4 regions of the Pseudoalteromonas sp. CNAT2-18.1 genome follow, and region 1 is predicted to be linked to each of the others. Evidence: predicted binding sites of a transcription regulator. Region 1 holds the regulator's gene; each other region holds the start of a gene.
What was found. The regulator sigma-54, encoded in region 1, starts transcription at its own class of promoters, with help from an activator protein. The targets are predictions, from matches to a motif close to GTTGGCACGNNNNTNGNNT.
Positions count from the first base shown of each region.

Region 2: the regulator sigma-54 is predicted to act here: its motif matches at 1,570-1,588, upstream of MHM94_RS16260 (YggN family protein).
Region 3: the regulator sigma-54 is predicted to act here: its motif matches at 4,279-4,297, upstream of MHM94_RS10105 (flagellar assembly protein T N-terminal domain-containing protein).
Region 4: the regulator sigma-54 is predicted to act here: its motif matches at 3,750-3,768, upstream of MHM94_RS04575 (PA2169 family four-helix-bundle protein).

Region 1 covers NZ_JAKRFR010000005.1:322,338-330,535, reverse strand. Annotated here, with positions in the region: gene MHM94_RS13125 (HPr family phosphocarrier protein) at 1-101, opposite strand, end outside; gene rapZ (RNase adapter RapZ) at 101-946, opposite strand; gene ptsN (PTS IIA-like nitrogen regulatory protein PtsN) at 1,013-1,459, opposite strand; gene hpf (ribosome hibernation promoting factor) at 1,461-1,748, opposite strand; gene MHM94_RS13105 (RNA polymerase factor sigma-54) at 1,774-3,270, opposite strand; gene lptB (LPS export ABC transporter ATP-binding protein) at 3,295-4,020, opposite strand; gene lptA (lipopolysaccharide transport periplasmic protein LptA) at 4,020-4,544, opposite strand; gene lptC (LPS export ABC transporter periplasmic protein LptC) at 4,534-5,088, opposite strand; gene kdsC (3-deoxy-manno-octulosonate-8-phosphatase KdsC) at 5,085-5,636, opposite strand; gene MHM94_RS13080 (KpsF/GutQ family sugar-phosphate isomerase) at 5,636-6,604, opposite strand; gene MHM94_RS13075 (calcium/sodium antiporter) at 6,614-7,585, opposite strand; gene MHM94_RS13070 (ATP-binding cassette domain-containing protein) at 7,790-8,198, shown strand, end outside.
Region 2 covers NZ_JAKRFR010000007.1:130,506-138,703, reverse strand. Annotated here, with positions in the region: gene MHM94_RS16275 (AzlC family ABC transporter permease) at 79-765, shown strand; gene MHM94_RS16270 (AzlD domain-containing protein) at 765-1,064, shown strand; gene MHM94_RS16265 (hypothetical protein) at 1,098-1,286, opposite strand; gene MHM94_RS16260 (YggN family protein) at 1,627-2,418, shown strand; gene MHM94_RS16255 (PLP-dependent aminotransferase family protein) at 2,428-3,873, opposite strand; gene MHM94_RS16250 (DMT family transporter) at 3,966-4,913, shown strand; gene MHM94_RS16245 (YegS/Rv2252/BmrU family lipid kinase) at 4,870-5,733, opposite strand; gene MHM94_RS16240 (hypothetical protein) at 6,011-6,151, shown strand; tRNA gene MHM94_RS16235 (tRNA-Ser) at 6,324-6,414, shown strand; tRNA gene MHM94_RS16230 (tRNA-Ser) at 6,438-6,530, shown strand; gene MHM94_RS16225 (flavin reductase family protein) at 7,136-7,750, shown strand; gene MHM94_RS16220 (aminotransferase class V-fold PLP-dependent enzyme) at 7,728-8,198, opposite strand, start outside.
Region 3 covers NZ_JAKRFR010000004.1:172,617-180,814, forward strand. Annotated here, with positions in the region: gene MHM94_RS10080 (FlgO family outer membrane protein) at 1-313, shown strand, start outside; tRNA gene MHM94_RS10085 (tRNA-Arg) at 380-454, shown strand; gene MHM94_RS10090 (hypothetical protein) at 563-1,090, opposite strand; gene MHM94_RS10095 (hypothetical protein) at 1,101-1,934, opposite strand; gene MHM94_RS10100 (glutathione peroxidase) at 2,190-2,924, opposite strand; gene MHM94_RS10105 (flagellar assembly protein T N-terminal domain-containing protein) at 3,074-4,243, opposite strand; gene MHM94_RS10110 (LPP20 family lipoprotein) at 4,371-4,826, shown strand; gene MHM94_RS10115 (transglutaminase-like cysteine peptidase) at 5,135-5,770, shown strand; gene MHM94_RS10120 (LapD/MoxY N-terminal periplasmic domain-containing protein) at 5,767-7,716, shown strand; gene MHM94_RS10125 (response regulator transcription factor) at 7,713-8,198, opposite strand, start outside.
Region 4 covers NZ_JAKRFR010000002.1:261,192-269,389, reverse strand. Annotated here, with positions in the region: gene thrS (threonine--tRNA ligase) at 1-1,767, opposite strand, end outside; gene MHM94_RS04585 (DUF3010 family protein) at 2,014-2,454, shown strand; gene MHM94_RS04580 (DNA topoisomerase IB) at 2,495-3,517, opposite strand; gene MHM94_RS04575 (PA2169 family four-helix-bundle protein) at 3,805-4,245, shown strand; gene MHM94_RS04570 (AMP-binding protein) at 4,432-6,147, shown strand; gene MHM94_RS04565 (ABC transporter ATP-binding protein) at 6,263-8,107, shown strand; gene MHM94_RS04560 (hypothetical protein) at 8,176-8,198, opposite strand, start outside.

The DNA.
Region 1 (8,198 bases):
ATTTCGGCATCAAAATTCATCGCCAGTTGCGCCAATTGTGAGGCTGCACGAGCATGTAGGCCTAACTTGTTTTGAATAATAAAAGTACCTTCAACCATCACTATTTTTCCTGCTCTCGATGGCGAATTTTCACGTTCGGATAAGTATCTAAAAAGCGCTCTCCCAAAGTTTGGGCAAGGTACACTGAGCGGTGTTGACCCCCAGTGCAGCCAATAGCAATGGTTAAATAACTACGGTTATTACGCTCTAGGTGGGGTAACCAAGTTTGAACAAAAGTTTGGATCTGCCAAGTGAACTTTTGCACGATTGAGTGACTGGCTAGATAATCTTGAACGGGTTGGTCTAACCCTGTGAGCGCCTTTAGTTCAGGTTCCCAATGGGGATTGGGGAGAAACCGCACATCAAACACATAATCAGCATTTTTTGGAATGCCATGTTTAAACCCAAAAGACTCAAAAGTGATCAGTAATTGCTTGTCTTTTTTACCCAGCACTTTTTCACGGATCATCTCCGCCAACTGGTGAACACTGAGCTCAGTTGTATCAATAATAAAGTCGGCGTGGGAGATGAGTACATCAAGAAGCTGCTTCTCTTCACGAATAGCGACATCCAACGTCATATTTTGCATGGATAAGGGGTGTAGTCGACGAGTTTCAGAGAAACGCTTTATCAACGTTTGTTCGTCACTATCAAGGTAAAACAGCGAAGGCTTAGCAAACTCAGGCAGGTAAGCGAGAATGTCGTTAAATTCATGCTGTTCTTTGGGCAAATTGCGCACGTCGATACTGACGGCAATTTTGTCATAATTTGCTGAAACACTGCGCACCAAGGAGGGGAGTAAAATAACTGGGATGTTATCTACGCAATAGTATCCAAGGTCTTCGAGCACCCGTAACGCGACTGATTTTCCAGAACCCGAGCGACCACTGACAATGATAAGTTCCATCCGACAACTCCTTGTTTTACCCCAAGACGCACATTTAAACCACACCATGAACCAATACGGCGCGCATTAGTCGGCGATCAATTGATAAAGCTCTTGATCGCTGCTCGCCGAGCGCAGTTGTTTACACAGTTGTTTGTCTTTTAGTTTATCAGCAATTGTCGCTAAGGTCTTCAGGTGTTGTTCAGTCTCATTAGCCGGCACTAAAAGTGCGACAAAGATATCCACTGGACGGTTATCAATGGCATCAAAGTTAATGGCTTCGCGATTGGTTACAACAATGGCAATCGTACTGTCGATACCATCGAGACGGCCATGTGGAATAGCAACGCCTTTGCCGATGCCAGTACTGCCCAGCTTTTCGCGGGTTAGCAAAGCATCAAGTACCGATTGCTCGCTGAGGTGAGGACTGTGCTGATGAGCCACCTGAGAGAGGTACTCCAGCATTCTTTTTTTGCTATTAAAAAGGACCGCAGCTTTGCTGCAGTCCTTGGTAAAGAGTGAATCTAGGTTCATGTTAGTGACGAGATAATTTCTCTTTATGTTTAATCACTTGACGGTCGAGCTTATCAATTAAGCCGTCGATCGCCGCATACATATCCTGGTGCTCTGCGGTTGCGAACAGTTCACCACCGTTAACGTGAAGAGTAGCTTCTGCTTTTTGTGTTAGTTTTTCAATATCAAGAATGACATGCACATTATTTATATGGTCAAAGTGACGCTCTAATTTTGCAAATTTGCTATTCACATAGTTGCGAAGAGAATCAGTGATTTCTACGTGACGACCGGTAAGATTTAATTGCATAAGCATTTTCCTTCTTGTCTAACGTCTATATCAAACTTTTACGCTGATTTGACGGTGGAATGGCTAGCGATTCACGATATTTAGCAATCGTGCGCCGAGCCACTTTAATTCCTTGCTCGGCTAGTACGTCGGCAATCTTGCTATCACTCAACGGTTTAGCAGGATTCTCCGCAGCTACTAGCTTTTTGATCAATGCTCGAATCGCTGTGGACGAGCATTCACCTCCGTTTTCGGTTGTAACATGGCTGGAGAAAAAGTACTTCAGCTCAAAAATACCCCGTGGTGTATGCATATACTTTTGGGTGGTCACACGGGAAATCGTTGACTCATGCATTTCCACCATTTCGGCAACGTCATTAAGCACCATTGGCTTCATTGCCTCTTCACCATGTTCAAAGAATGCCTGTTGTTGTTGAACAATGCAATTAGTTACTTTAAGTAGCGTATCATTGCGTTGTTCCAAGCTCTTTATAAACCATTTCGCTTCTTGTAAATGCGAGCGAATAAATTGACTATCACTTTGCGACTTACAGCTTCGCGACATTGATGCATAGTGATCGTTAACGCGGATCTTAGGCATACTATCTGGGTTTAATTCAACCACCCAGCGGCCTTTAACTTTCTTCACCGATACGTCTGGAATCACATACTCTGACTGCTCTCGCACAATCGTGGCTGCAGGAGTCGGATTTAAACTGTGTATCAGTGTCATCACCTCTTTTAACTGCGCTTCTTTAAGCTTAGTCTTTTTCATCAAGGTGCGATAGTCGCGACTACCAAGCAAATCAATATAGTTACAAACTACCTCTTTGGTCTCTTCAAGCCAAGGGGTTTGTGGGTCAAATTGCTTGAGCTGGATCAACAAGCACTCTTGTAAAGAACGCGCACCAATTCCTACTGGATCAAAGAGTTGGATACGCTTAAGAACGGCTTCAATTTCATCGAGCTCGATACCATCGTCTTGTTCATCATGATTCAAGCTTTCCAGCAGATCTTCACAACTGACCGTTAAAATGCCGTTGTCATTGATGGCTTCAATGATAGCTGTGGCGATGGCCTCGTCGGTGGCACTAAAAGGTGTTAATTGCAGCTGCCACATTAAATAATCATGTAACGACTCGGTGGTTTCGCCTTGGTAGATAGACTCATCTTCTGGCATAGGCCCAGAGGAGGCAACGGGAGCCGCACTAATATACTCATCCCAAGACACATCCATGGGCAAGTCTTCACTGATGGACTCGTTGTTCATGGCATCAGCACTTTCAACTTCATCCTTACTGGCGCTGGCCGTCTCGGCGGTATCGTTATTTTGGTTGTCGGACGTCGACTCTTTTTGCTCTTGGTTGTCGTTATTGTCGGCGTAATTGTCTTCTTCAACTTCAAGTAATGGGTTGGCGTCCAACGCCTCTTGAATTTCTTGTTGGAGATCCAAAGTACTGAGCTGCAACAGGCGAATCGCTTGCTGCAATTGTGGGGTCATTGTTAATTGCTGGCCTAGGCGCAGCTGTAATGATTGCCTCATGTATCTCTAACAATCCTTTAATCGTTATAATCTAAACTGCTCACCCAAATAGACGTCGCGAACCGTTTGATCGGCAAGAACTTGCTCTGGAGTGCCAGAAGCAATGAGCTCGCCATGGGAAACAATGTATGCGGTTTCACATACGTCTAGGGTCTCTCGCACGTTGTGGTCGGTGATTAATACACCAATGCCACGATTGCGCAGATGCTCTATGATTTTCTTTATATCTAACACTGAAATAGGGTCGACACCAGCAAAAGGTTCATCCAACAAGATAAACTTGGGGTTTGCCGCCAATGCTCGCGCTATTTCTACCCGGCGACGTTCGCCACCAGATAACGCCATTCCTTGTGAGTCTCGAATGTGCTGTATATTAAACTCATCAAGTAGGCCCTCAAGCTCGCTTTCACGCTCTGCTTTGCTTAAGCCCTTGCGGGTTTCTAGAATGGCCATCAAATTTTGAAAAACTGTCAGCTTTCGAAAAATAGATGATTCTTGCGGTAAATAACCAATACCTAAGCGCGCACGAGAGTGCATCGGCATCAAAGTGATATCCTCATCATCAATACTGATGGTGCCTTTATCACTGGGTACCAAGCCAACTATCATGTAAAAAGTAGTTGTCTTACCGGCTCCATTAGGGCCGAGCAAGCCGACGATACTACCTGCTTGCACTTCTAAGCCCACACTTTTGACGACCTCCCGGCCTTTATAGCTTTTCGCTAATTTTTGTGCTTTAAGAGTCGCCATTATTGCTCTTTCTCCGGCGTATCGTCACTTTGTGGTGTTAATGTTGTGCGCACTCGTGTGCTGGAGTTTTCATCCTTTTCGGCGGTGATCAGCTGTTTGGCAATATCATAGCTTATAGTTTCGGCAACGATATGCTGGTCGGCCATGGCAATCTTAGCATCACCTTGAATTTTTAGGGTCTCAGAGGCGACGTCATAACGAATTTCCAGCGCCTGTGCAGAAATCTCAGTGCCATCTTCCATCACTTCGGTGTACACAGCTGGTGAGCCGGTGGCTACGAGCAATTGCTTGTTATCACCCAATTCTGGACGACGGTGAGCCTCAAGGCGGTCAGCTTTTATTTCCCGTTTGCCGTGAACAATATGCACGTTCTTATCAAAAATAGTGATATTTTCTTTGATCAGTGCTTGTTGTTTGTCGGCATCAATTAACACTTCCTTGGCGGTGATTTGCTCAGCAGTAGCGCTGGCAGAGCATAAGCCAATTGCGATGGATGTAATTAATGCACTGATTTTATTGGTCATAATATATTGTTCGCGTATGTTCTGTTAATTCAACTATCTCTGTATTGAGGTCTGCTTTCAAGCCTTGCCCGGTGATCTTCATATTCGGGCCACTTAATACTACAGCCTGCTCGGACTCCATGCGCTGGCTATCTATATCAACTTGAATGGCCTCAGCGCTGACCTTCTCAATCATCGCCCCTTCTTTTAAGTTGGTGGCGGTGACGTTATTTTCCAAGATCAAAATGTTGTTGTTGTATAAAGTCGCTTCATCGGCGTTTACCTGCCAATTTTCTGTTTCACCATATAAGGTAAATACCGGCTTGGTGAAATGCGTAAACCCGAGCTCTTGATACAGCTCCATTTCCTCAGCATAAACGGTGTGGCTTAACTCACCCTGATCGTTATAACTAGTCTGACTCAGCCCAGTTGCGATATAGTCGGGTGTGGCAATATGGTCTTGCTGAGCGACACCATCATCTGTCGACTTCATAAAATAAGGGTACCAAAGCCACGCCATCGCGACGATAAATAGCAGTGATATGAGCGCTCTCGCTGCGTTCATGTGCTACTTCCCTGTGTTCCCAGGCTGTGTCCTTGGGCCAGCATCAGCAAATCTGTGAGCTCACGCACAGCACCAAAACCCCCTGGTAGCAAGGTACTGTAATGGGCTATTCGCTTAACCAGTGGGTGAGCGTCGTTAACCGCTACGGCGAACCCGACTTGCTCCATCACCGGTAAATCAGGGCCATCATCACCAATGTAGGCTATTTGCTCATCGCTTAGGTTTAATGTGCGCTTTAACTGTGCATAGGCTTCGAGCTTATTCTCTTTACCTTGATAAATGTGGGGGACACCCAGGCTTTGCATTCGCGTTTGTACTATCTGTGATTGTCGCCCGGTGATAACAGCAACTTCAACACCCGCATTGAGCAACGCTTTAATGCCGAACCCGTCTTTGGTATTAAAGGCCTTTAATTCCTCGCCTTGATTGCCTAAATAAATACGGCCATCTGAAAACACGCCATCAATATCGCAAATTAACAATCGAGTGCGCTGTGCACGTTGCCATGCGTCTTCGTCTATGGCTTGGTATAATTCTGAAAACAACACTAAATCACCCCCGCGCGCAATAAGTCTTGCGTATTCAGCGCGCCAATGGGACGTTGCTCGTGATCGGTCACAATGAGTCCATTAATGCGTTTTTGCTCCATAATTTTCAGTGCTTCCGCCGCCAGCATATGAGCATCGGCTGTGGTGCAGTTTGGAGTCATTACCTCAATCAGCGCGGTGTTGTGAATATCCACTCGCTGCTCCAATACACGGCGTAAATCGCCATCGGTAAATAACCCTACCAGTCGCTCATTATCATCGACAACAGCGGTCATTCCTAAGCCTTTGCTTGAGATTTCTAACAAGGCTTCTTTAATGCTTTGTGATTGGTGACTGCGTGGCACGTCATCGCCGCTATGCATAACATCATTCAAGGTCAGTAATAAACGTTTACCTAAGCTACCGCCGGGGTGGGAGAGGGCAAAGTCATCGGCGGTAAAGCCTTTGGCTTCTAATAAAGCAACAGCGAGTGCATCGCCCATTGCCAAGGTTGCTGTCGTGCTTGCGGTGGGGGCTAAACCCAGTGGGCAGGCTTCTTGCGATACTTTAATGCAAATATGAGCATCAGCTAAGGTGGCCATACTTGATTGAGGATTGCCGGTCATGGCAATCATGGGCGCGCCAATACGTTTAATTACCGGAATAATGCTCACAATTTCGTGCGTTTCGCCAGAGTTAGAAATGAGCATAACGATGTCATTTTCAGTGATCATGCCTAAATCACCATGGCTGGCCTCACCTGGGTGTACGAAAAACGCTGGAGTGCCGGTACTTGCTAGGGTCGCGGCAATTTTATTACCAACATGTCCTGATTTACCCATGCCAATAACGATGACTCGGCCGCTACAAGCCATGATCATCTCGCACGCATGAATAAATTGTGCGTCTAAATACTGATGTAACTCCTGCAAAGCGGTTTGTTCTATTTCTAAAACCCGTTGTGCGGTGGCAATAAAGCTTTGGCTCATACTATTACTCTAGGCTAACTGACTAAAAATATATCCTTGGTAGGCAAAAAATGCGACTAGTAAAAAGCCGCCCTCGATTCTGTTGATACGCCGCGCGCCACGAAAGTTCAAACTCATGGCAATAAGTACCACCGTTGCCGCAATCATAATTAATGCATCACGGTTAGCGGCAGAGGGGTCGATAGCCGATGGATTTAAAATACCGGCGATGGATAGGACCGCGAGAATATTAAATAGATTCGAGCCGACAATGTTGCCCAGTGCTAAGTCGTCTTCATTTTTCAGCACCCCAGCCACACAAGCAGCAAGTTCCGGTAAACTAGTGCCAATGGCAATGATGGTAAGCCCAATGACTAAATCAGAAAGGCCAAAATACTGGGCTATATCCACTGCTGAGTCGACAATGAAATGCGAACTGATGGGTAGCATCGCCATCCCGATAATTAACCAAATCAGTGCGGACTTGGTGCTCACCCCACTGGGTATTTCATCACAGACTTCACTCACCAAGGGATCGTCATCATTACTTTTTTGATTGCGTGAAATAACAATCAAAAAAACGATAAAGGTGACAAAACCGCCCGCCAATAGCCATCCCTCAAGCTGAGAGAAATAATTATCGGTAAACATATACCATGCAATCAGTGACACCACGAGCACAATGGGCATTTCGCGCTTTAGTGTAATGGAGGACACTGAAAGTGGGCGTAGCAAAGCAGTAATACCTAACACCAAGAGAATATTGGTAATGTTTGAACCAACAGCGTTGCCGACAGCGGTATCGGTTTTATCTGCCAGTGCCGCAGAAGCTGATACCATCATCTCTGGTGCCGACGACCCCATTGCGACCACAGTCAAACCGATGATTAGGGCTGGCACCCCTAAGTTGCGTGCCAGCGCAGCTGCGCCATAAACAAAACGATCCGCACTCCATACTAGGGCGACAAAACCAGCGACTAGAATGGCGAAAGAGGTGAGCATGATTAGTGAGCCATTGATGTAAGTGAAACCTTGGCGCAGATAGTAACAAACTGGGCTGTGTTTGTGTAAGAAAACCGTGTGTTTAGGTGTTCCACTGAGCAGGAATTTGAACGGGCTTACAAAAATTTACAGAATCTTTTTTCCCTCAGCGTAAAAAAACTTTAAAATACGAGGTCTAATGATAGAAATGAGCGGGAGAGCGACTTGTCGCAACCAATAGTAGAAATCAAGGATGTTACCTTCTCGCGCGGAGAGCGTGTTATCTATCAAAATATGGACTTTACCATTCCGAAAGGGAAGATCACTGCTGTTATGGGCCCAAGTGGTATAGGTAAAACCACTTTGCTCAGGCTGATTGGTGGGCAATTAAAGCCCGATTCGGGCGATATTTTATTTCAAGGCAATAGCATTCCAAGCATGTCACGTTCGGCGCTTTATCAAGCGCGAACAAAAATGAGCATGTTGTTTCAAAGTGGTGCGCTGTTTACCGATATGTCGGTGTATGACAATATCGCCTTTCCTCTTAGAGAGCACACTGAACTCAGTGAGGAGTTAATTCGCTTGGTGGTGTTAATGAAACTACAAGCGGTTGGCTTACGTGGCGCAAAAGATT
Region 2 (8,198 bases), on a different contig from region 1:
GCCAAACTCTGTGTCATGCTGCGTGCTTGATCGTAAAAAACTTTGCTTATGTCTGCTGTTACAAACGCTAAAAACCGAATCCGCTTACATCGACTGGCCTTTATCAAAGGTCAGCTCGATATGTTACCGTTAAACTTAGCGGTTTTACCTTGGGGGCTATTGTGTGGCTCGTTAGCGATGCAAAACGGCTTCAGCGCCTGGGAAACACAATTGATGTCGTTGTTGGTCTTTGCCGGCTCGGCGCAACTGGTGGCCATCGAGCTTATCGCTGATCATACGCCACTGCTGACACTGCTGTTTACGACCTTCATTATTAGCTCTCGCCACTTTCTCTATGGTCTGGCAGTACGCCAAAAAGTGATTAGCCAACCGCTGCGCTGGCGCTTGCCCGTCAGCTTCGTGTTAACCGACGAGCTATTCGCCTTTTCCCACCACCGCAAGGCATATCAAACGAAAACACGCCTTATTTATGCGCTCAGCGCTGGCTTTAGCTTTTATGTGGCCTGGAATATATGGACTCTATTGGGCATCTTGGCAGGCCAACTATTACCCGATTTAACCAATTTAGGCTTAGACTTTGCCATCGCCACTACTTTTATTGCCTTGGTTGTGCCCACCATAAAAAACAAAGCAACCTTAGCCTGCGTGGTGATCACCGGGATTTGCGCCGCCACTTTCAAAGCTTGGGGACTGGAACTCTGGTTGGTACTTAGCGCCCTAAGTGGTATGACGGTGGGCTACATGGTCAGTAAGGATAGCCAATGATACTGACGACCATAGTGCTTATGGCATGTATCACCTTTGCCAGCCGTTACCTGTTTTTACATCGCGCCTTACCCTTTCGGGTCGGGCCCAAATTGCAGCGCTTTTTAAGCTTCAGTGCGCCGGCGGTACTGACCGCTATTTGGGTGCCCATTGTCCTCCTTCCTGAGGGGCAGTGGCATATTAGTTATCGCAATCCTTATTTACTGGCCGCCGTACTGGCCATTATTGTTGCTTATCGCAGTAAAAGTATCTATCTCACTACCTTAGTAGGGATGGCTGCTTATTTTCTGCTGCGCTGAAAACAAAAAAGGGGCTTTCGCCCCTTCCTAACTTTACTCGTTGAGGTAATCGTCAAAATCATCGTAGCCGAGATTTTTCCGCAGCTTACGCTGCTCTAGATAATCATCAAGCTTCTTTTTGACCTTGCGCTTACGACGGTCATGTTGGTTACGCCCCATCGCTTCGTATTCATCTTCAACAAATTCGTCATCTAACGCATCATAGGAATATGTTTTACCCACAATACACTCCAGTTAATTACAATCATTGTGCGCGGCTCAAGCTTAGCTTCACCACGACCAAGAGCCTACGCCCTTAAAATGAATAAATAGCTGCAAATGGCAAAACTGGAAAGTGAGATTTTTTTATCGTTTCAACAAATATCTTTTATTGACGTTGATCATCAATGTGCGACTTTCACTAACACCTTGTTAAAAACGACTAAAAGTTAGCTTTTTTTTAAATCTCTAGCAAAAGCCAGCTCACCATAAATCCATAACCTATTGTTTATTATGGAGTAATAATTTTGGCACCGAATTTGTAATGTATCTCTCGTAACAACAATCAACGGGAATAATTACAATGAAAACGACAGCAGCCCTTCTTTTTGCATCCATGACGGTAACTACAAGCGCACTGGCACACGAGCAAAAGCCAGGTAACCTCTCATTTGGTTCACAACAGTGCGATATTGAGTTTAAAAGTGATATTCGTATCAACCCAGAACGCATACAAATCACCAATGTCGATAATCAACACATGGTATACGATGGTCAGCAGCTGCTCGTTGATGGTGAAGTTATGCCTCTGACTGCGGCTCAGCAGCAAGCACTGGATAACTACTCTCAGCAACTGCGTAGTTACGTCCCTGAAGTTGCTCAGATTGCCCTTGATGGCGTGAAAATAGCCGGTGTGGCCATTGAGGAAGTAAGTACAGCATTTGGCATTGAGCATAATGATGCGTTACAGCAGGTCGTGGATAATATTGGCAACAATATCGAGCATAGCTTTTATCAAAATGGCGAGTTTGTGATGGGCAAACAAAGCTTTGATGAGCTAGGTGAAGATATTGAGCAACAATTCGATGAAAACTTTGAACAAGCCGTTGAACAGGCGATGGTGCAATCAATAGGCAGCGTGCTGATGGCGCTGGGCTCACAAATGGTCAGCTCAGGTGGCGACATGGACGAGTTCGAGCAGCGCATGGAACGCATGGGTGAGCAAATTGAACAGCGTGTTGAGCTTCAAGCCGCCAATATAGAGCAGCGCGCAGATGCCCTGTGCCATTCATTCTCAGAGTTGGCCGAGCAAGAGGCCCAACTGGTGAGCATGGTCCCAGAACTAAGTGACTTCCAGCTTTTAATTACTAAATAGTCGGAATAATCACCCCTTTCGCACTTGCTGGCAGAGCGCTCCCAACCGCGCTACTGCCACTTCCACTTTATCGCTCCAAGGAATACCATAACTCAGGCGCACACATTGACGGTATTTATCGGTAGCGCTAAATATTGAGCCCGGTGTAATGCTGATCCCCGCGTCCAACGCCAAATGAAAAAGTTCAATCACATCGTATTGGCTTGGTAACTGCAGCCACAAGACACAGCCGCCCTTGGGATTAGTCATCCGCGTTTTTTCCGGAAAATGCTGTAACACCAGCGCCCGCATGCGCTCCTTGTTCAAGGCTAGGCGCTGGCGTAGTGTACGTAAGTTTTTGTCGTAATCGCCACTACTCATAAACTCATACAGGGTCCACTGATTCATCAATGATGATGAACAGCTAATCGCCCGCTTTAAGCGCCGCGCTTGCGCTGCATACTTACCGGCAATCATCCACCCGACGCGATAACTCGGCGCCGCTGTTTTAGACAGCGACGAGCAGGTGATCACTTGCCCTTTGCGAGAAAAGTATTGCGCCGGTTTAGCATGACTATGTTCATACGCCAATTCACCATACACATCATCCTCAATAAGCACCGCCCCTCGTTCCTCAATCATGCGCACCAGTTGCTGGCGGCGCTCATCGGACATTTGCGAGCCCAAGGGGTTGCTAATTGTAGTAGAGAAAATACAGGCTTTGATGTCGTGCTCTGCGAAGGCACGCGCCAAATCATCTGCACAGACACCTTCTTCCGGACACATTGGGATCTCTATGGCTTTCAGCCCCAAGCTTTCAATCATCTCAATGATGCCGAAGTAACAGGGCGATTCGATAGCGACAATATCACCCATTTGCGTAACACATTGCAGCGCAATGTTTAATGCTTCTTGCGCGCCATTGGTAATAACGAGCTCGTCACTATTCACACCGATGGCAAAATCTAAATATCGACCAATGATCTCTTTTTTTAACGGCGCAAAGCCATCCAGTGGGCCATAGTTAATTGCTTGATCGCCAGCTGCGTTCATGACCTTGCGCATAGTTCGGCTCAGTACTTTATCGGTGGCACTCACCGCCACCGGGTTGGCGATCCCCAGCGGGATCACACCGGGCTGATGTAAACCATCGAAAACCTGTTCAATTAATGCCTGCTTGTTAACTGCCACGGGCGAGCGCGCCAATCGCGAGCGCTTTGGCTGGCTGCACGGGAGCACCGCCGCATTTGAGTAAAACCCAGACTTTTCCCGGGCGCTTACCACCCCTTGACGTTCTAACTCCTGATACGCTTGCTGTACCGTAGGAATGCTAACCGAGAGTTTCTGCGCCATGGCCCGCAGCGAGGGAAGTTTTTCCCCTGCATTTAAGGTGCCGTGTTGCTGCATATCTTTAATCAGGTCGACAACTTGCTGATAAAGATAAACAGCGCGCTGCTTGTTAATCGTCCGCGACATAATCTGTATAGGTATCAAAATCACTTTTCTGTGTATGTACAGTATACAGAATCACTTTAAAATACCACCTTTTACGATCACGAGAATTCATCATGAACAACATCCTGCTTTATGTGGTCACTGTGCTCATTTGGGGCTCAACTTGGCTGGCGATTGAGTTTCAACTAGGTAGCGTCCCCGTGGAAGTATCACTATTGCTGCGCTTTGCCATAGCAGCGCTATTGATGTGGGGGTATGTGCTCATCAAACGCCTGCCTATGCGTTTTAATCGCCGCGATCATGTCTTTTTTGCCCTATTAGCATTGTGCAATTTTGGCGCGAATTACCTCATTCTCTATTGGGCGCAAGCCTATTTAACCTCAGCACTGGCCTCGATTGCGTTCAGTATGCTGTTGTTGATGAATATCATTAATACCAAACTGTTTTTCTCTCGTCCCATCGCCAAACGCATTTACTTTGGCGCCCTACTGGGCGTGGTAGGGATTGCCGTACTGTTTTGGCCGGCAATTTCGTCGTTGGATTTAAACAATGGCGTATTAATTGGCTTGCTGCTGGCGTTATCGGGCACCTTAGTGGCATCGTTAGGGAATATGGTCAGTGTGCGTAACTCACAAGCCGAGGTCGGAATTTTACAAGGCAATGCCTGGGGCATGTTGTATGCCACCCTAGGTTTAAGCTTGTATGTGATACTCACTGGCGCCAGTGTCGATTTCGCAGCAACCACAATGAGTTACTGGCTATCGCTGCTTTACTTAAGTACCTTTGGTACGGTCATCGCCTTTGCCTGCTACTTCGTGCTATTAAAAAATATTGGCCCTGAGAAAGCCAGCTATGTGATCGTCTTATTCCCGCTCGTAGCTGTGGTACTGAGCACCCTATTTGAAGGCTTTGTATGGCAAGCGAACACCGTATATGGCTTTGCCTGTGTACTGCTTGGCAATGCCATTGTGCTCACGCCAGTGCACAAAATAACGGCTCGCTTTCGTAAGCCCCGTGTTACTGAGGTACCACAAAAAGCAGTGCGTCCGCTTGGCAGCTAATCACGGCGGGCGTGGTGCCAATGTATTCGCCATCGGCTTCAATACCCAACCCTACAGTTGTCACCTCACAGCGCTTTATAACCGCTGTGGTGATCTGTGCAAGTCGGGTATGCGCGCCAAAGTAACTATATAATAGCGCCACAGCTTGGCGCAGTGGCGCGCCTTGAGCAACGCTAAGGTAATTTAGAGCGCCGCTTGTCACATTGGCATCCGGCGCGACCTTCATGCCACCACCAAAAAACTGACCATTGGCAAAGCAGCACATCAGCTGGCGTTGGTTTGTCACCTTGCCACCAATTTCTACCCTGACCTGCGGGTTAGAGTAGGTATACAAGTGCTTGAGCCCCTCCCAGCTGTATCGCCAACGGGCTAATCGGCCTTTTTTATTTTGCGTTGCGCGCACCACCTCAGCGTCATAACCAACTCCAGCCACATTAACAAAGTAACGATCGTTGATTCGCCCTAAGTCGATACGCTGCGCCGGTGCCCGTAAAGCTGTAACTAACCAATGCGCTTGGCTAACACGCCACTGCCGAGCAAAGTCGTTACCACTGCCACAAGGGATCAACGCCACCTCAACAGCGGTGTAGGCAAACGCATTGACAACCAAGTGTAAGGTGCCATCGCCACCGAGCACCACAACCCTTGTTAAACCATTGCTACACGCTTTCAAACGTTTTAAGTCACGCGCAAAATCCCCGGACGTAGCCAAGCAGGAGTAACCAATAGCCGCTTGCTGCAAACATTTTTCGAGTTGGTCGAGCAACTTTTTTTGGTAACTGGGGTGATAGACCACCAACCAAGATGAACAAGTCGGCAAATGGACACCTTAAAACAAATATGTTTTATCTGAATAAATATGCAGCCTATTTTAATACAGAAAGCTTATCAAGCTTTAAACCCTTAATATAATAAGGATCAAGGTAAAAGCACACAAATATAACCATGCATAAAACACACTAAACCGAAACTTAACAAAAGCAAAATACATAAAAAAAACTTATGCGAAAGGGCCAAAATTTATCGTTTTATTTTTAACCACTTCAGCCTCACAATAGCCATGTTTTCAGACACAGACATAGCGCGGAGCAACCAAGATGAACCCAGTAAACACATTAAACCAAACGGCAGCAAGCCAAGTCGCAGTTAAGCCCAGCAAGCGTAAAGCAAAAATGCTGGCAAAGTTAAACCGCTTCGGTAAGGAACTCGCTCTTAGTGGCGTCGTTCGTTACAAGTAATAAGTTAGATTAATGTTACTTTGGGTGTAAGGCACCAACCAGCTTTACACCCTCAACCTTCCCCCATCGCAGTCTAAAATACCCTCTATTTCACTGAATTAGCACAAAAATCAAGCAAACGACCGTTTTTCTATTTACACCTGCGTTTTGCCTCAGTATTATCCTAGCCCATGGAGAGATGGCAGAGCGGTTGAATGCACCGGTCTTGAAAACCGGCATGGGTTAATAGCCCATCTAGGGTTCGAATCCCTATCTCTCCGCCACATTTTACAAACTGATTCGCGCCGGAGAGGTGGCCGAGTGGCTGAAGGCGCTCCCCTGCTAAGGGAGTATAGGGTTTGTAGCCCTATCGAGGGTTCGAATCCCTCCTTCTCCGCCATTAGTTAAGTTAAAAAACCGCACATTGTTGCGGTTTTTTGCTTTTCGGCGTCCAGTCGCAAGCGTCCAGCCTTCGGCGTCTCAGAACTGCGAAGCAATACTTCGATTTCTTCGACCCTTCTCCGCCATTAGTTATAAGAGAACCGCCTTTACGGCGGTTTTTTTATAACTAAATTTCGAGAAGGCGGACTTGGTGAGCCCCCTCCGTTCGACAAAATGTCCGGAACATTTTGAGCCGCGAAGGCGCCCGTAGGGGCGAGTACAGGACGTGCGAGCGCTTATCCCGACAACCGCTATCAAAACCCGACCACCTTACTCGCGGCTTTTTATAATTAAATTTCCAGTAGGCGGACTTGGTGAGCGCCCGTAGGGACGAGTACAGGGCGTGCGAGCGCTTATCCCAACAACCGCTATCAAAACCCGGTCATCTTACGCGCGGGTTCGCTATCACTAAATTTCCAGTAGGCGGACTTGGTGAGCGCCCGTAGGGACGAGTACAGGATGTACGAGCGCTTATCCCAACAACCGTTATCAGAACCTGGCCTTTACTTTTTCACCACGTTTGCCACCATAGCGCCCCACTATCAACAGCGATGAATATTCACTATGCTACTACACACCCAAGACGCAGAGTCTAGCCAACAACTTTATCAGCACCTTGTCGGTGCCATCACCCCTCGTCCTATTGCTTGGGTCAGCACCCGCAGCGCCACTGGCGTCGATAATATCGCCCCTTACTCATTTTTTAGCGTGGCCAGCTGCCAACCGCCGGTGTTATCAGTTACTCATGTGACACCTCGCACAGGAGAGCCGAAAGACACATTGAAAAACTTGCTGGCAACCAAAGAATGTGTCGTCAATATTGTCACTGAAGACTTGCTCACGGCGATGAATCAAAGCTGCGCCAACTACCCGAGTGATATCAGTGAATTTACGGCCGTGGGTATTGATAAACATACTAGCCACAGTGTATCCGTGCCAGGCGTTGCCGCTGCGCCAGTACGTTACGAGTGCACACTGCGAGAGGTGATTGAACTTGGCTCAGAGCCGGGAAGCGGGCAAGTGATGTTGCTCGACGTTAAAACCATCGACATTGATGATGTTCTATTGGTCGATGGTCGCATCGCACCGGAACGTTTGCCAACTATAGGTAAGCTAGGTGGCGATGCCTACGCGCATACCACCCGTCAAAGCGTGCTTAGTCGCCCAATACTCGATTAGCAACGCTGAGTAACGCCGCAATATCTTGCTCATCATTATAGATGTGCGGTGAAATACGAATACCCAAGCGACGTTCATCGACGCTGATACAGGCTTTGTTTAGTTCCGCTAGCAGGGCCTGTTGGTGACGTCCGCCATGGACAATCAGGGTACCACTGCGCTTCTCGGGCTCCTTCGGCGAGACAATCCACTGCTGCAGGTGCGACCACAGCAATTGTTGCATGGCCAGGTTATGGTTACGCACCTTATCGATGCCGTACTCATTGAACCAGCTAATACTGTGCGCGGCCAAAACATAAGGTGCAATATTGGGAGTCCCGCCCCAAAAACGTAAGGCACTGGGATGGTAGTCAAAATGATGAATATCAAATTCAAAAGGATTGCTGTGGGAAAACCAGCCCACGTCTTTGGGCTGACAGTGCGCTAATTGCTGTTCACTAACCCATAA
Region 3 (8,198 bases), on a different contig from region 1:
TGGCGCCCTTGGTAACCAGTTAGCCGAAGGGCTGATGACAGACCTGCAACAATTTGGTTTTGCAACGGTCGAGCACAAGCTTAAACGCGCTATTTCTGTTCAACCATCCGGCGACTTTGCCCTCTCTCGTCATGCCAGCGAGTTGGCTGAGTCGGTGGGTGTAGACCATGTTCTCACCGGTACACTGGTGTACCGCCCCAATGGTGTGGTAATTAATGCTCGAGTGATCAGTAGTCAGGATCAAGTCATTAAAGCCAGCGCCCGCCAGTTTATTCCTTACTTCGTCTTAGATGACCTATTGCCACATGGTTAATAGCTCAGCGTTTGTGCTTTAAGCTATTGCTATTTAAGGTGAAGTTATTTGATAATAGAGGCCAGTGGCCTCTTAGTTAAATGGATATAACAACCCCCTCCTAAGGGGTAGTTGCAGGTTCGATTCCTGCAGGGGCTGCCAATAAAACCATTAATTACTTTTAAACCCACCAAGTACCCTTCTTTCAGCTTACTGAAACCATGTCCTAGACTTGAATGTTTAATTTTGAAATTTTGCGGTAGATAAGTGTTAGCACATACCTTCAAATAGCTTTTTATCAATGTTTTTAACTTTGATAGCTTCAAAAATCGTTAGTAACTTATTTGAGTCGGTTCTTTCTGATTTCGTGCCGATAGTAAATTTTTTATTGATCACAGTACATCCAAAGATGGGGCCTGCTTCACCCAAGCCACCAGAATATAATGCTCTTTTATTATCAGGGGTATCCTCGGAAACAGTGCTAATGGGAGCTCGTTTACCTGATTGACTCACAGAGAAGTACTTAATTTCACTACTTTCACTCCAACCTTCATTGGCATCCATCTGTGTCACAAGCACACCTGAAGGGGGGATATGATACACCCTCGAGTTACCTTCATACTTGGGTGGTTGACCATTTGGTGCGTTGAACACAATATATAAGGATCCTACGTATCCTTCAGGTATTAGATAAGTTGCAGGTTCTCTTTTTTTGACTTCTGTACAGGAAGATAAAAATGCGACCATTAACCCAACTAGCAGTATTTTATAAAAGTGAGTGTTGGAGGAGTATTTCATGAAGTTTCCTTTACTTTAGTAAGCCATCAAAGCAATACTTTAAACTTGCTTTTTCGAGTAACATACAGTGACCACTATTAGCAGGAATAGAGATAAACCGGTAATTCCAATCAGTTATTTTTTGGAACTTTAGTTTTGGTTGTTTATTGGTTCGCCTAAAGAGTTCATCACCAACAGTCCCTTTAAAACTACCATTGTTATTAAGGGGTAATCGTATTGCGCTTGCTATCATCGGGTAGTCAGCATTTAAAGATAAACTCACAGGTGCTGCTCCTTTTCGAACGTGTACACCCAATGAAACGGCTTGTCCACCAGGGCCTACAATAAAAGCCTCGCAATTTGGAAAACCATCGCCAGTAATATAAGTTACAATGTCCATGTGACCGTTTTGCCTGTCAATATCTATAACGATTTTGTATTTAACATTTAAGGTCGGAACATAGGAGAAATCTAGAGCTTCTTGTATCTCAGGGGAGCCTGGCATAGCGTGGTTAACACCACCATATTGACCTTCCATCCTATACTGGTAAATGTGTTTATTGGGAAAAACTCTGCTTGTAAGAAAAGTGCGTCCTTTTGGTGCCAATTCACCATTATAAACTCTTTTTGCTCTCTCCCAAGGAGCTTTTGATGGATCTGAAACAGTTTCTTTTGAGTGTACTTTATTTTCTTTAGTCGAGAGGTAAAACTTATGCCAAATGCGAGATGTTACACCTTCAGTACCACTCGGCTTTAGAGAAAACCCACGATTGTCCCCTTCAAACATGAGGCCTGACCAACCGAATGTTTTCTCTGGGTGAAATGAGCGTATATTAATTTCATAGTCTGCTAATTGGAGAGTCATGCGATAATTCCATTTATCAATAAGTTATAGTCCGTTTCGACTAGGGTAACATCGAGCTTGGTCAAAAACAAACCAAAGAACACGATGCCATAAGCAAAAAGTAAATAGCGCTTTTTCGATAATGGATGAGGAAGCTGTCACGCGTATGTCGAAGTAAATTGTTTGTCGTGATACTTCTTAGAAGCACGATTTGGGTGTTTATTTACTAGAAAAGAGGGTTACGCATATAGTAACCCTTCTAGGATCTGATGGGGGTTATTCGAAGTATCTCGCTAAATCATCAGAGCCACCTATATGTTGCCCACCAATAAATACTTGCGGTACCGTATCTCTACCGGACATTGCTTTTAAGCTGGTAAGCGACGCTTGACTACCCAACACAATTTCCTCAAAAGCAAGACCGTGCTGCGTAAGCATTGCTTTCGCTTTGGTACAAAACGGGCATCCCGGCTTTGTAATAATGCTTACTGGCTGTGGCTTACTTTGTTTGGGGTTAATATAATCAAGCATAGTATCTGCATCCGATACCTCAAAAGGGTCGCCTGGTTTTTGCGGCTCGATAAACATCTTCTCGACCACGCCGTCTTTCACGAGCATGGAGTAGCGCCAGCTACGTTTACCAAAACCTAGGTCATTCTTGTCGACCAGCATGCCCATGCCGTCAGTGAACTCGCCGTTACCGTCAGGGAGTAAGGTAATATTGTCGGCTTCTTGGTGCTCAGCCCACGCATTCATCACAAATGTATCGTTTACCGACACGCAGACAATGTCATCTACGCCATTTTGTTTTAGTACACCGGCAAGCTCGTTGTAGCGTGGTAAGTGTGTTGACGAGCAGGTTGGTGTAAACGCACCGGGCAATGAGAAAACCACGACCGTCTTACCTGAAAAGATATCGTCTGAGGTAAGTTGTTGCCATTGCTCGCCTTTACGCACTGCAAATGTCACCTGAGGAATTCGTTGGCCTTCGCTGTTGTTTAATGTTGTCATACTGATAATCTCCTTTCGATGTGTTGGGTACAGTGTGACAAAAGCGAATTGATTTGTATATCAGTAAGAATTGATGACTTTGATTGTTAAAATCGAACGTTGAACGTATCTTGTTTTTAAATGGTACGCAGGAAAGTGCTGAGCCTAGGCTATTGGCTCAGCAACACTAAGTCGTTGAGTTGAATATTCGCCAGTGGCCGTTTACCAATATTAGTGGCAATGGCACTGTGTTGGTAAAGCTGATTCACTTCTACACGGTGTAAGGTGGTTACCTGACGTGGCAAATGTTTGCCTGCATAGGTGGTGAGGTTGCTGCTATGCGCCAAAGTGAGTTGCTGACCCATCACTAAGCCGTTGGCTTTACCTAAGTTGACAACTACTTGGTCACCATCAATATGCTGAATTAATCCACGGGTGGGTAGGCAGCGCAGCTCATTGTTAAGGTCAAACATCACTTTCTCACTAAGCGCAGTAATGGCTCGTCCGTATTGGCTTTGCCAAAAAGTGCCACTGTTTACATCGATACGAGCGGTTTTTTCAAACTGCCAAGGCCCTTGAGTTTGATAGGCTTTTTGCCATATTTTTTCAAAACTCAAGGCATCGAATAACGCAAACTCTACATTAAAATAGCGGTTATAGCTTTCATCCTGCCAAAATGCATAATCATTATTCAATTGCTTGCCGGTGGAAATATCGGTGATTTGCGAGAGTAACACGTACTGACTGTTACTTTTGTCGCGAATATATTCCAGTACGTTTTCATCATACTGAAATTGCTGTGTAAAGAAGGGGCTAACATCCACCGCTTCTTTAAAATAAGGAATAGGCAGCATAGCTAATTGCGTTTGGCTCATAATTGCGTAGAGCTGCTTAGTAAAAGCAGGGGCTACGTCAAATATTTGACCATAACGAGCTTGCTGTGGATTATCCAATGCCGTGCGTGTGAGAGCAAAGTGGCTAATAAAGTCTTGTTCAGGGCATTGCTGTGGGTTGTCTAACACTTCAATTTGCATGGTGACACTTATCATGCCATCACTTTGTTGCTCTTCGAGAAGCTGCATTTGTTGTACTTGACCATGTGCTTGCAAAGAAAGGTGATCCTGAGTGAGCACGCCGTTAGTCAAGGTCTGCACACTGGATAGCTCCAGCCCTGAATATAATAACGCCTGTTTTATAGCGTCACTGACCGCGTTGGCGCGTGCTGTTTCGGTATCTCCATCCTCTAAAGTCGCAACCCCTGTGGTTTGCAACCATTGGGCGCTGACACTCGGGCTTATTAGTGCAATCATCAGTGCGCACACAGATGCCAAATATCGCATAGTTATCCCACCTAAAAATGTTTTTGTAACAAAGATAGCAAAGAACATACCAACTCCCCTGTAATAGTGGCATTTATCGTGCATACTACTGAGCATAGGTTTAGAGACAATCAGTGTGGAGCAAAACATGCTACGAATGATGATACTGCTGATCAGCACATGGAGCATGCTCGGTTGCAGCAGCGTGTTTGATAAGCACGTTGAATACGCCATAGAGCAGCCTGACAATTATCCGATTTTACGGGCGATTGGTTATGCACCTATCGCCCCGCAGCCCGGTGAAAGCGCTCAGCAAAAATCGCTGATGGCGATGAAAGCTTCAAAGATAGAAGCCTATCGGGAGTTGGCGGAGCAGGTTTATGGCCAACAAATGCAAGGGCAAACCACCGTTGCCAATGCCATTGCTGGAGATGATGTACTGCAAGCGCGGGTTCAAGGGGTGATACGAGGGGCTCGAGTTAAACGCAGTTATGTTGTTGGCGATAGTTATGCGACTGAATTAGAGCTGGATATGAAGCTAGTACACGATCTTTACATTACTCAGAGTAAACCTCGCAAGGTAAAAAAGGTCACTTACTACTGAGGTGCTTGCTGATATACAACATTGCCCCAAGTGTACGCCAGTGCGCTTGGGCTTTATCTTTTCTTGCCTTTCTATAGCTGCATTTTTGCTTTAATTTCTAATATCAAACTTATTCTAAGCACCTCTTTATACTGCATTTACGGCTAACATCGGGTGCTGCAGAACTGAAAATCACTGCTATGCTTTAATAAATTAAACCCATTGCGTCCTAAGCGGTGCGCAGAAACTATGTAGGCCTTTAGGACGTAGTGAGCAGTGCGAAAATTATAAACAAAATACGGTCGCTGGGGCTAGGTTTAGTGTTCGCCATGACATTGCTCATGAGTGGCATTCACGCTGGCGCAACTATGGACAGCGGCTTGTTTCAAACGCTTATGCGCAACCAATACGGTACTCAACGTTTACTGGTGGCGCAGCGCTGGCAGCAATTACTAGCTAGCTTGAGTGCTGAAACCGAAACCCGCAAAGTGCAACTGGTCAATCAGTTTTTTGCCACGCAAGTGCGCTACCGCACCGACCAACTTCTCTACAAACAACAAGATTATTGGGCAACGCCATTAGAAACCTTAGGTCAGGGGCTGGGCGATTGTGAAGACTACGCCATAGCGAAATACGCGTCATTGAGGATGCTAGGCATCGCTGATAATAAGCTGCGGCTTATCTATGTTAAAGCGCAAATAGGCGGCCCTCGCAGCCGAGAGTTTCAAGCGCATATGGTGTTGGGTTATTACCCGACCCCCAGTAGCCAACCCATCATTCTCGACTCGCTCACAAGTGCTATTTTGCCAGCAGCGAAGCGCACTGATTTATATCCGGTTTTCAGCTTTAACAGTGAAGGTCTGTGGACTGCAACGTCAACTCACAGTGTGGCCGACCCTCGGGCGAGATTATCTCGCTGGCATTCGGTTTTAAAGAAAATGGAACAGCAAGGAGTTAGGTGGTGATAAAGCAAGCATCTACAGCGTCCAGTGGGGCGCACCGTATATCTCTGGTGGTACAACTGTGGCTGGTGATTGTGGTTATTGCTTTGAGTGGGTTGATCAGCAGCGTACTCATTAGCGGGTACAATGTTAAATCTAGCTTCACCGAAGAGCTTTATTTGAAAAACGCCGATAATGCCACAACTTTAGCGCTTGCGCTCAGTCAGATGGACAAAGACCCAGTGACCGTTGAGCTTTTCGTCTCAGCAGCCTTTGATACCGGCCACTATCAGCAGATTAAATTAGTCGATACACAGGGGGAAGTTGTGGTTGAGCGTTCGCTTGCACAGCACGAACATGCTTCAGTACCTAGTTGGTTTGCACAGATGTTTGCTTTTGAGGTCGACGCCGGCGTTGCACAAATAAGCAATGGTTGGCAGCAATACGGCACCTTGTATATTCAGAGTCAGCAAAGATATGCATTAGAAGCTTTATGGGACAATGTGCTCAATTTAGCCAGTGGTTTTGCTATCGTTGCGTTATTGAGCTGTATTGCTGCTTCACTCATTTTACGTTGGGTACTGAAGCCTTTAGAGCGAGTGGTCGCTCAAGCCCAAGGGTTCTCAAAAAAGCAATTTAAGCAACTTACAGTTCCCAATACGGCTGAATTAGCTGAGGTGACAGAGGCGATGAATCATCTGGCAGAGCGCTTTGGTGGCATTCTGCGCGAAGGGAACGAGCGTATTGCCCGCGCACAATACCTAGCCCAGCACGATACAACAACAGGGCTGGCCAATGGTCGGTACTTCCTGTCGCGTATGGAGCAAGAGTTAAAGCAAGTTAGTCATCATCAGCAAGTGTTGATACTAATGCGTTTAGCAAATTACGAGCAACTGCGGGGGAGCTTAAACCCGGAACAGTTTTATAGGTTGGAGAAAGAGCTGGCGCAGTTACTGATTAGGTATGCAGAAACTCAGCAAGATAACCTTCATGACTGGCAACTTGGGCGTATCAGTCATTGTGACTTTGCTCTTCGACTCAATGAGGTAATGGCTGCAGAGGATAGCTCACGGACGCTGACGCAATGCTGTAGTGAATTTAGCGATACCTATAATGGGCTGATAGAGCTGAGGCACAGTATTACCTATATTGAAGAAAAGCAAAGCGGTGAAGAGGCTTTGCAGCAAGGTCAACGGTTGTTGGCAATGGCTACCGCTTCCGGCGTAGATATGTACGCCGATGCTGCAACCGAGCACCACCAAGTAGCGGAGGTGACTGGGCAATCCTTAACGCAAGCGCTTGAAAAAGAGCAGTTTGAATTAAAGCTCACAGACGTACTGAATTTTGACGATAGCTGCGTGCAAAGTGAAGTCGGTTTATATTTGAAAGTGGGTAACAAGGTCCATTCGCGACGCTACTATCAACGTCTGCTCAGTGAGCAACAATTGGATGCGCAGCTGGACTGGAAAACGGTGAAAACATTTTTCAATGAGAAGTTATGGCTGCATTACGCTCAGCCTCTTGCTATCAAACTCAGTGAAGCGACTCTAGAAGATGAAATCGCTTATACCAGTATTCTTGCATTGATATCGAGTGAGCGGCTGCTAGCATCGCGCCTAACCTTGGAGTTTTCTGAATCATGTTTAATCAACATGGCTGAACAAGTGAAAGAGTTCTGCCGAGAGGCAAAATTAGTGGGTTGCCAATTAGGTTTAACGGATGCAGGTCAAGCACTGAACCAAGTTGATGGCTTAGAACAGTTGGGGTTAGATATTATAAAGCTTGATAACACCTTGGTGCACAACATCAGTAATGATGAGGCCACCCAACAGTTAGTGAGGCATATTTGTGCACAAGTGCGCCCTTTGGGAGTGATGGTCGTGGTGGAGGAATTGGCTCAAGACATTGCTGTTGAATTACTCAAAGAGTTGGGAGTAAGTGCCCGTATTCAAACTCAGCAGGGGCATTAATGCCCTTGCCCAGCACCGTTGACATGCAACGCTAATTGCAGTCGGTCTTTAACCTGTAGCTTTGCAAATGTCGAGCTTAAATGCTGTTTAACAGTACGCTCAGAAATATAAAGTCGTGCCGCGATAGCCTTGTTGGTTTGTCCTTGAGCCACGAGCTTGGCGACCTCACATTCACGCTCGCTCAGTTTACTTAAATCCGCAGAAGTAGGTGAACAGGCCTTATCGGCGATGGAAAGCGCACCAATAAGGTTGCTTAGCAAGCAGCCAGGAAGCCACAGAGCATTGTTTTCAATCGCGTCACGCGCCTGTTTAAGTACAGCCGTAGTGGCGAACAGTTCAACATAGCCGCGCGCACCTAAGCTAAACCCTTGTTGTAATTCACTGACACAGGGATTACGGGTCATCAAAATAATTGCGATATGACGAGCATGTAATTGGCCGATGATCTTCTGCCAATCGGGCATGCCAGTGAGTACCCAAGC
Region 4 (8,198 bases), on a different contig from region 1:
ACGTTTTAAAGTATGTTCGCGAATTTTAAAGCCAATTTTCTCATTTCTCAAGTCGGCTGCGGCGCGAATACCCAGTTTATTCAATTTTTGTACAACTTCGTGCACATAATCAGACTGTTTGTCAGTGATATTCATAATCACCACCTGCTTAGGAGCAAGCCAGGTTGGGAACAGCCCTGCGTATTCTTCGGTCAAAATACCGATAAAGCGTTCGATTGAACCCAGAATAGCACGGTGAATCATCACCGGAGTGCGACGCTCATTGTTCTCAGCCACATAAGTTGCGCCAAGACGTCCTGGTAACATAAAGTCTAGCTGTACTGTACCACACTGCCACGCTCGCTCTAAGCAATCATACAAAGTAAATTCAATTTTCGGGCCATAGAAGGCACCTTCACCTGGTAGGTATTCGAATTCAATGTCTTTATCGCTCAATGCTTGCGCCAAGGCTTTCTCGGCTTTATCCCACAACTCATCTTCACCGATGCGCTTTTCTGGGCGTGTAGAAAGCTTTACAACAATCTTTTCAAAACCAAAGGTCGAATAAGTGTCGTAAACCATATCGATACACGCCGTCACCTCTTGCAAGATTTGCTCTTCTGTACAGAAAACATGAGCATCATCTTGAGTAAAGCCACGTACGCGCATCAAGCCGTGCAACGCACCCGATGGCTCGTTACGGTGACAACAACCAAATTCGGCCATACGCAAAGGCAAATCACGGTAAGATTTCAAACCTTGGTTGAAAATCTGCACGTGACCAGGACAGTTCATTGGTTTAATAGCGTACTCACGTTTCTCTGACTCCGTGGTGAACATGGCATCGCCGTATTTGTCCCAGTGGCCTGATTTTTCCCACAGTCCACGGTCCATCATTAGCGGCCCTTTCACCTCTTCATAGTCATATTCGCGCAGTTTTTCGCGAACAAACTCTTCGAGCTCGCGGTAAATGCTCCAACCATCATTGTGCCAAAACACCATACCTGGCGCTTCTTCTTGCCAGTGCCATAAATCTAGGGCTTTACCAATTTTACGGTGATCGCGCTTTTCCGCTTCTTCTAAGCGCTGCAAGTAGCCTTTAAGTTGCTTTTTATCACCCCATGCGGTGCCATAAATACGCTGCAACATTTTATTGTCAGAGTCGCCACGCCAGTATGCACCTGCTACTTTCATCAATTTAAAGTGCTGACAAAAGCTCATATTCGGTACGTGTGGGCCACGACACATATCCACGTACTCTTCGTGGTGGTATAAACCAGGACGGTCATCTTTAGCGATATTCTCGTCCAAGATTTCAACTTTATAAGGTTCGCCACGTTGTTCAAACGTGTCGCGGGCCTGTTGCCAGCTCACGGTCTTCTTAACCACGTCATATTTGGTTTTCGCAAGTTCTTTCATACGCTTTTCAAGCGCTTCTAAATCTTCTTGCGTCAGCGAATGCTCCATATCAACATCATAATAAAAGCCGTTGTCGATAGTTGGACCAATGGCCATTTTTGCATCAGGATACAATTGCTTAATGGCGTGACCGATAAGGTGCGCACAGGAGTGACGGATAATTTCTAAACCGTCTTCATCTTTTGCGGTGATGATCTCTAACCGTGCGTCTTCGCTGATTAAATCACAGGCGTCAACACGCTCACCGTTAACACGCCCAGCGATGGTCGCTTTGGCAAGGCCTGGGCCGATGTCTTGTGCTACGTCTAACGTGGATACAGGGTTTTCAAATGAACGCTGACTGCCGTCAGGAAGAGTAATTACTGGCATGTTTAATCCTTGTACAGTGGTGACACCTACGCCGCGCCACGTGTATTTATTTGTCTATTTAATAAGTCTAATCAACGCTTATACCAACAAGCATTGCGATGATACTGCCGCCCACAAAGCGTGAGCAAGGCGCTATTTTGGCGCGCTATAGAGGTAAATACAAGGCTCGTAGGCTAATTTTCTTAACAAATTTTGTATGCGCTTCTGATATACTAATGCCATTGATAAAAAAGGTGATATTTGACTATGCATACTTGCGGCGTAGAAATAAAAGGCAGTGAAGTTTTACTATGCCTTCTAAGTAAAGAAAATGATGTGTTTGACATCCGTGATGTGCGCCAAACACGTTTTGTTTTAAGCGATGCCAACAATACTGAAGAAATCCAAAAGTTTCATCGCGACTTTAAAAAGCTGATGGAAGATTACCAAGTGGATGCTATCGCCATCAAAGCGCGACCTCATAAAGGAAAGTTCGCTGGCGGCGCGGTTGGCTTTAAAATGGAAGCGGCACTGCAGCTGATAACTAACTTAGATGTGCACATTATTAGTGCCACAGAGATGAAAGAACAGCTTAAGCGCAACCCATTACCTATTGAGTTCGCTGATACGGGACTGAAGAAGTTTCAAGAGCAAGCCTTTATGACGGCGTATGTCGATATTATGCTGCGCACTTACGCTAAGCAGTAATCCCCCCGATAGTAACAGGCCGCAGAAATGGCCTGTTACGTCATCGCCCGGTAATAATCGCTAACGCATGCCTCTCATCCATGTCTAACTCCCCGGTTAAAGAGCGCGGTGTCGCGTCAAAATGCGCAAACGGGTGTTCATTTTCATAGTGTTCGCTGAGGTGTTCTAACACCTTCGGGTGAATATAATACTGTTCGCAAATGTTCGCGGTATTGCCTAACTGCTTGGCGACGAGTTTAACCAGTTGAGACTTAAATTTGCGCCTTGGGTGCGCCTGTACCTGCTCTGCGGCTACGTGGGCAAAGCGTACCGCCATTCGCGTCCCCGCCCAGGTACGATAATCTTTGGCACTAAAGTGGCCGCCAAAAACACAGTGGATAAATTCGTTAATATCATCACTTTGCAGGTCATGCCATTGGCCTTGTTGATAATAACGTAGCAAGCTATACCCTTGTTGCTCTGCACTTGAAGCCACTAATTCAGCAAGCTCAGTATCGTCAATGCGCACCTCTCGGTGTCTTGCGTGTTTACCTTTAAAGCTAAATTGTACATGGTCGTCTTTAATATCCACATGCTTGCGTCGAAGCGTGGTTAACCCACAAGTTTCATTGGCTTTGTAATAATTATTATTGCCTACACGAATCGCGGTAAGGTCTAAGATTGCGCACCCAAGCGCGCACACTTTGTCTTTCGTCCAATCAGGTTCTGCCAATAAGGATAAACAGTGCCCTCGCGCATCTGGAAGCTGAGCAGCGAATTCACCTAACTTGGCAAATTTTTTTTGCTGTTGCGCCAATTGCCAATGGGCGTGGTAAATGTATTGTCGCTTTCCTTTGCCATCAACGCCAACGGCCTGCACCTTATTGTACTGGCAAGCGCTAATACGTACATCACGCCACATAGGAGGCACAACCAACTCTCGCATTCGTTTTAAGTAAGCACGACTGGTTACCTTTTCCTTATCAAGATGGAAGTATTCAAATCCTTTTCCCCGTTTACGACGCGTTGTCGTAAGGGTATTACACTCGTGGTAGGTTGTGCTTGGGGCAACGTTACAATCCATTCTTCTTCCTTCTTTTTCCGATAATAGCTACTACGCAGCACATCTTCATCTGGCGCACTGTGAAAGGTAAAAAATAATACGCTTTGTTGGCTGTACGACTATGACGTTTTTACCGCCTGTAATTGAAAAGCTTTCACAGTTGCCCATGAAAAAGGTGTTGGTTTACACATTTCAAGCGTTCGAAGATAAAGATAAAACACTGTTTAATAATGTTTTTTATGTATTCCCTCGATTTGGCACAAGCATTGCTCCTATTAAATCGAATTCAAAATTGAAGGAGCACAATTATGACAATGCAACGTTCAGAGAAAATCACAGACATTATCAAAGTACTAAAGGGTGGCATTGATTTTTACTCCGATGCCAAAGACAACATTGATAGTAATGATGTACGTACCGTGTTCCAAAACATGATCGATGAAAAGCACAAAGCGGTGACCGACTTGCAACCCTTTGCCATTGAAGAGCAAGGCGAAATTGAAACCGGCTCAGACACCCTGGTTGATGTACGTAAAACCTACACTAAGGTGATGAGCGCGATTAAGAGCAACGAAGAGCATACGTACATCAAACACCTTGAAGAGGTTGAAGATAAAGTGCTTGAAGAGTTCGACGATGCACTAGAAGAGTCGCAGCCACCTCAGTGCGCACAAGTTCTTTCTCAGCTTCGTGAACGCATGCAAATTTGCCACGATAAAATGAAGGCACTGCAAGAAGCAACGAGCTAAATTATTTCTCTCCCCAAGACGATGTAGCGGGCCCATGGCCCGCTTTTTTATGTCGACAAAAACTAAACCTTTAGTCTAATTCCAACAGAAACCACCTCAAAATAATGGAAAGTGTCGACAGTCTGTGCTTGATTAGGTGTTGAAGAACCTAAAATGACAACATCTATCCGGGCAAGGAGGCAGTCAATGCCGCAACAACAAGACAATCACTCCCCTTCACTACCGTTAACATTGAGCCAGTACCACGGCTCATTTTCAACGCCGCTTAGCGAGCGAACCATCGCCGAGCATCTTGATTATATTGTCGACAAACACCCTGACAATGAGGCGATTGTCGTTCGCCATCAAGGGATCCGTTGGACTTACCGCCAGTATTTACGGGAAATAGAGCGCCTCGCTGCGGGCTTACTCGCTCTAGGTGTGCAGCCAGGGGATCGGGTTGGCATTTGGTCACCCAACAATATTGAATGGTCCTTAGTGCAATTCGCAAGCGCCAAAATTGGCGCCATTATGGTGTGCATTAACCCCGCCTATCGCCCTCATGAGTTGGCCTTTGCCATTAACAACGTGGGTGTAAAGTATTTGGTGATGGCCGAGCAATTTAAAGCATCAAACTACGTTGACATGATCTACCAGCTTGCACCGGAATTAAAAGACGGTAGCAAAACCACCCTGCAAGCGCTGCCCACTCTAGAGCAGGTAATTATTCTCTCCGAGCAACCTTTTGCCGGCATGACATCATTTAAGTCGGTTCAACAACTGGGCGAGGATGCGCACTACCAGCAAATGCGGGTTATTGAAGCGCAACTTCGACCTGACGACGCCATTAATATTCAATTTACCTCGGGCACAACCGGAAACCCCAAAGGCGCCACGCTCTCGCACCGCAATATTTTGAATAATGGTTTGCTGGTTGCCCAAGCGATGCACTTTAATGATAAAGACAGACTGTGTATTCCGGTGCCCCTGTACCATTGCTTTGGCATGGTGCTGGGCAATCTAGTGTGTTTGGCCAGCGGCGCCTGTGCGATATTTCCAGCCCCCTCATTCGATGCAGTCAGCACCCTAAACTGCGTTGAGCAAGAACGCTGTACGGCGCTCCATGGCGTACCGACGATGTTTATTGCGCAATTAGAACACCCCGACTTTCAGCAGTACGATCTCAGTACCTTGCGCACCGGAGTCATGGCTGGCAGCACCTGCCCGCAAGAATTGATGCGCAAAGTACACAGTGATTTTCATATGCGCGAGGTGGTGATTGGCTACGGGCAAACCGAGTGCAGCCCCATCAACCATATTACCCAAACCGACGCGCCAATTGACAAGCAAGTGCAAACCGTGGGCCGAGCAATGGCGCACACAGAAATTAAAATTATTGATGAACGCGGTAAAATCGCTGCCATTGGTAGCCCGGGTGAAATTTGTGCTCGCGGCTACTGTGTGATGCAAGGCTATTGGGGCGATGAAGCGAAAACTAACGCCACTATCGACGCTGAGGGCTGGCTACACTCTGGCGATTTAGGGGTCATGGATGAGCAAGGTTACGTGACCATCGTTGGCCGAATTAAAGATATGATCATTCGCGGTGGCGAGAACATTTATCCGCGCGAAATAGAAGAAGTGCTGTATTTGCACGACGCTGTCAGTGATGCGGCGGTCTTTGGTATCCCCGATGATAAATTTGGCGAGCAAGTATGCTTGTGGCTCAAAGCAAAGGACAACCGCGATATCGATGAGCCGCAAATTCGGGCCTACCTAAAAGATCAACTCGCCTATTTTAAAGTGCCTAAGTATATTCGTATCGTCGAGGAATACCCGATGACGGTCACCGGGAAATTACAAAAGTTTAAAATGCGCGAAATGATGCTTGCAGAGCTCAATGAGCAAGCGCAAAGCGCGTAACTAGGTGTCGGCATAGTCACCACAGTGGTGCAAAATTAGCACACTTGTTGCGCTAGGTTTTACGCCGCAAAATCGCTACACTGACGCCTTAAATCAGTTAGTTATGTGTGGTGCTATGCTTTCCTTTTTCGAAAAACTAACCGCCCCTTTTCCCGAGCGCACAACAACCGCGCCACCCAAGGGATTATGGGCTTTTTGCCGTTATTACACCCAAGGCATGGGCTGGCCGCTGGCGGTGATGTCAATCAGCGCCGCCTTATTAGCCATTGTTGAAGTTTCGCTATTTAGCTTTATGGGTCAACTCGTTGACTGGCTTGGACAGACAACCCCGGAACAGCTGTTAAGCACCGAAACCGATACGCTTTGGTTTATGGGTCTGGTCACTATCGTGCTGTTGCCTATTTTAGTGTTTGTTCACTCAGCCGTTCTCCATCAAAGCTTGCTCGGTAATTACCCCATGGCCATCCGCTGGTTGGCGCACCGTTACCTACTGCGCCAAAGTGTGAGCTTTTATGCCGATGACTTTGCCGGGCGCATTGCCACTAAGGTGATGCAAACGTCGTTGGCGGTAAGGGAAACCGTCATCAAGCTACTTGATGTCGCGGTGTATATTGTGGTGTATTTTTCCGCCATGCTGTTCTTTGTTGGCCAGGCAGATTGGCGCTTAATGATGCCAATTTTAGGCTGGCTTGTAGGTTATATTGCAGTGCAGCGTTATTTTATACCCCGCCTGAAAGCGGTCGCCGAGCAACAAGCCGAAGCCCGCTCGCAAATGACAGGCCGTATTGTTGATAGCTACACCAATATCGCCACTATCAAACTCTTTTCTCATTCATCGCGGGAGGAGCAATATGCCCGTGAATCGATGGAGCTGTTTTTAGACCCGGTATATCGGCAAATGCGTCTGGTCACTAAGTTACAAGTGAGCGTGCAGCTGCTTAACTACGGCTTGGTGGCGGTGATTGCGGCGTTATCGATTTACCTTTGGTCTATTAGTTTAATCAGCGTCGGCGCCATTGCCATCGCCGTTAGTTTAGCGCTGCGCCTTAACGGCATGGCGCAGTGGATCATGTGGGAAGTCAGCGCCCTGTTTGAAAATATCGGCACCGTTGCCGATGGCATGAACACCTTAACGAAACCCATAACCATAACCGACGCAGAGGATGCCAACACGCTGAAGGTGACCCAAGGGCGCATCGACTTTAATAACATTACCTTTAATTATGCCAAGCCAATTACCCCGTCACACCCACCGGTGCTCGATGGGCTATCTCTAAACATTGCTGCTGGCGAAAAAGTTGGGGTTGTTGGTCGCTCTGGCGCCGGTAAATCAACCTTAGTTAACCTGTTATTGCGCTTTTATGATGTTGAGCAAGGACACATTCGTATTGATGATGCGCCGATAAACCAGGTGACTCAGGAAAGCCTGCGCCAACATATCGCTATGGTGTCACAAGACACCGCGCTGCTGCATCGTAGCGTACGCGAAAATATCGGTTATGGCTTAGCCGATGCCACGGATGAGCAAATCATCGCCGCTGCGAAAAAGGCTGAGGCATGGGATTTTGTTAGTGAACTGGAAGACAGTCATGGCAACAAAGGACTGGATGCGCAAGTGGGTGAGCGCGGCGTCAAGCTATCAGGTGGCCAGCGCCAGCGTATCGCGATTGCTCGCGTACTGTTAAAAGACGCCCCTATTTTAGTGCTCGATGAAGCCACATCAGCTTTAGACTCTGAGGTAGAAGCAGCGATTCAAGCGAGCCTCGATACCTTAATGGAAAATAAAACCGTTATTGCCATTGCCCACCGCTTATCGACCATAGCGCAAATGGATCGCTTAGTGGTGATGGACAAAGGCCATATTGTAGAGCAAGGCACACACCAAGAGCTTATCGCCCAAGGGGGGATCTACGCCCAACTGTGGGCCCATCAAACCGGTGGCTTTATAGGCACAGACTAATAAACAAGGGGCCATACAAGGCCCCTTTTTTGTTGGTTTGAATATCGCTAGGGAATAAGGTTAACGCATTAACTCTCGTTTACTAACTTTG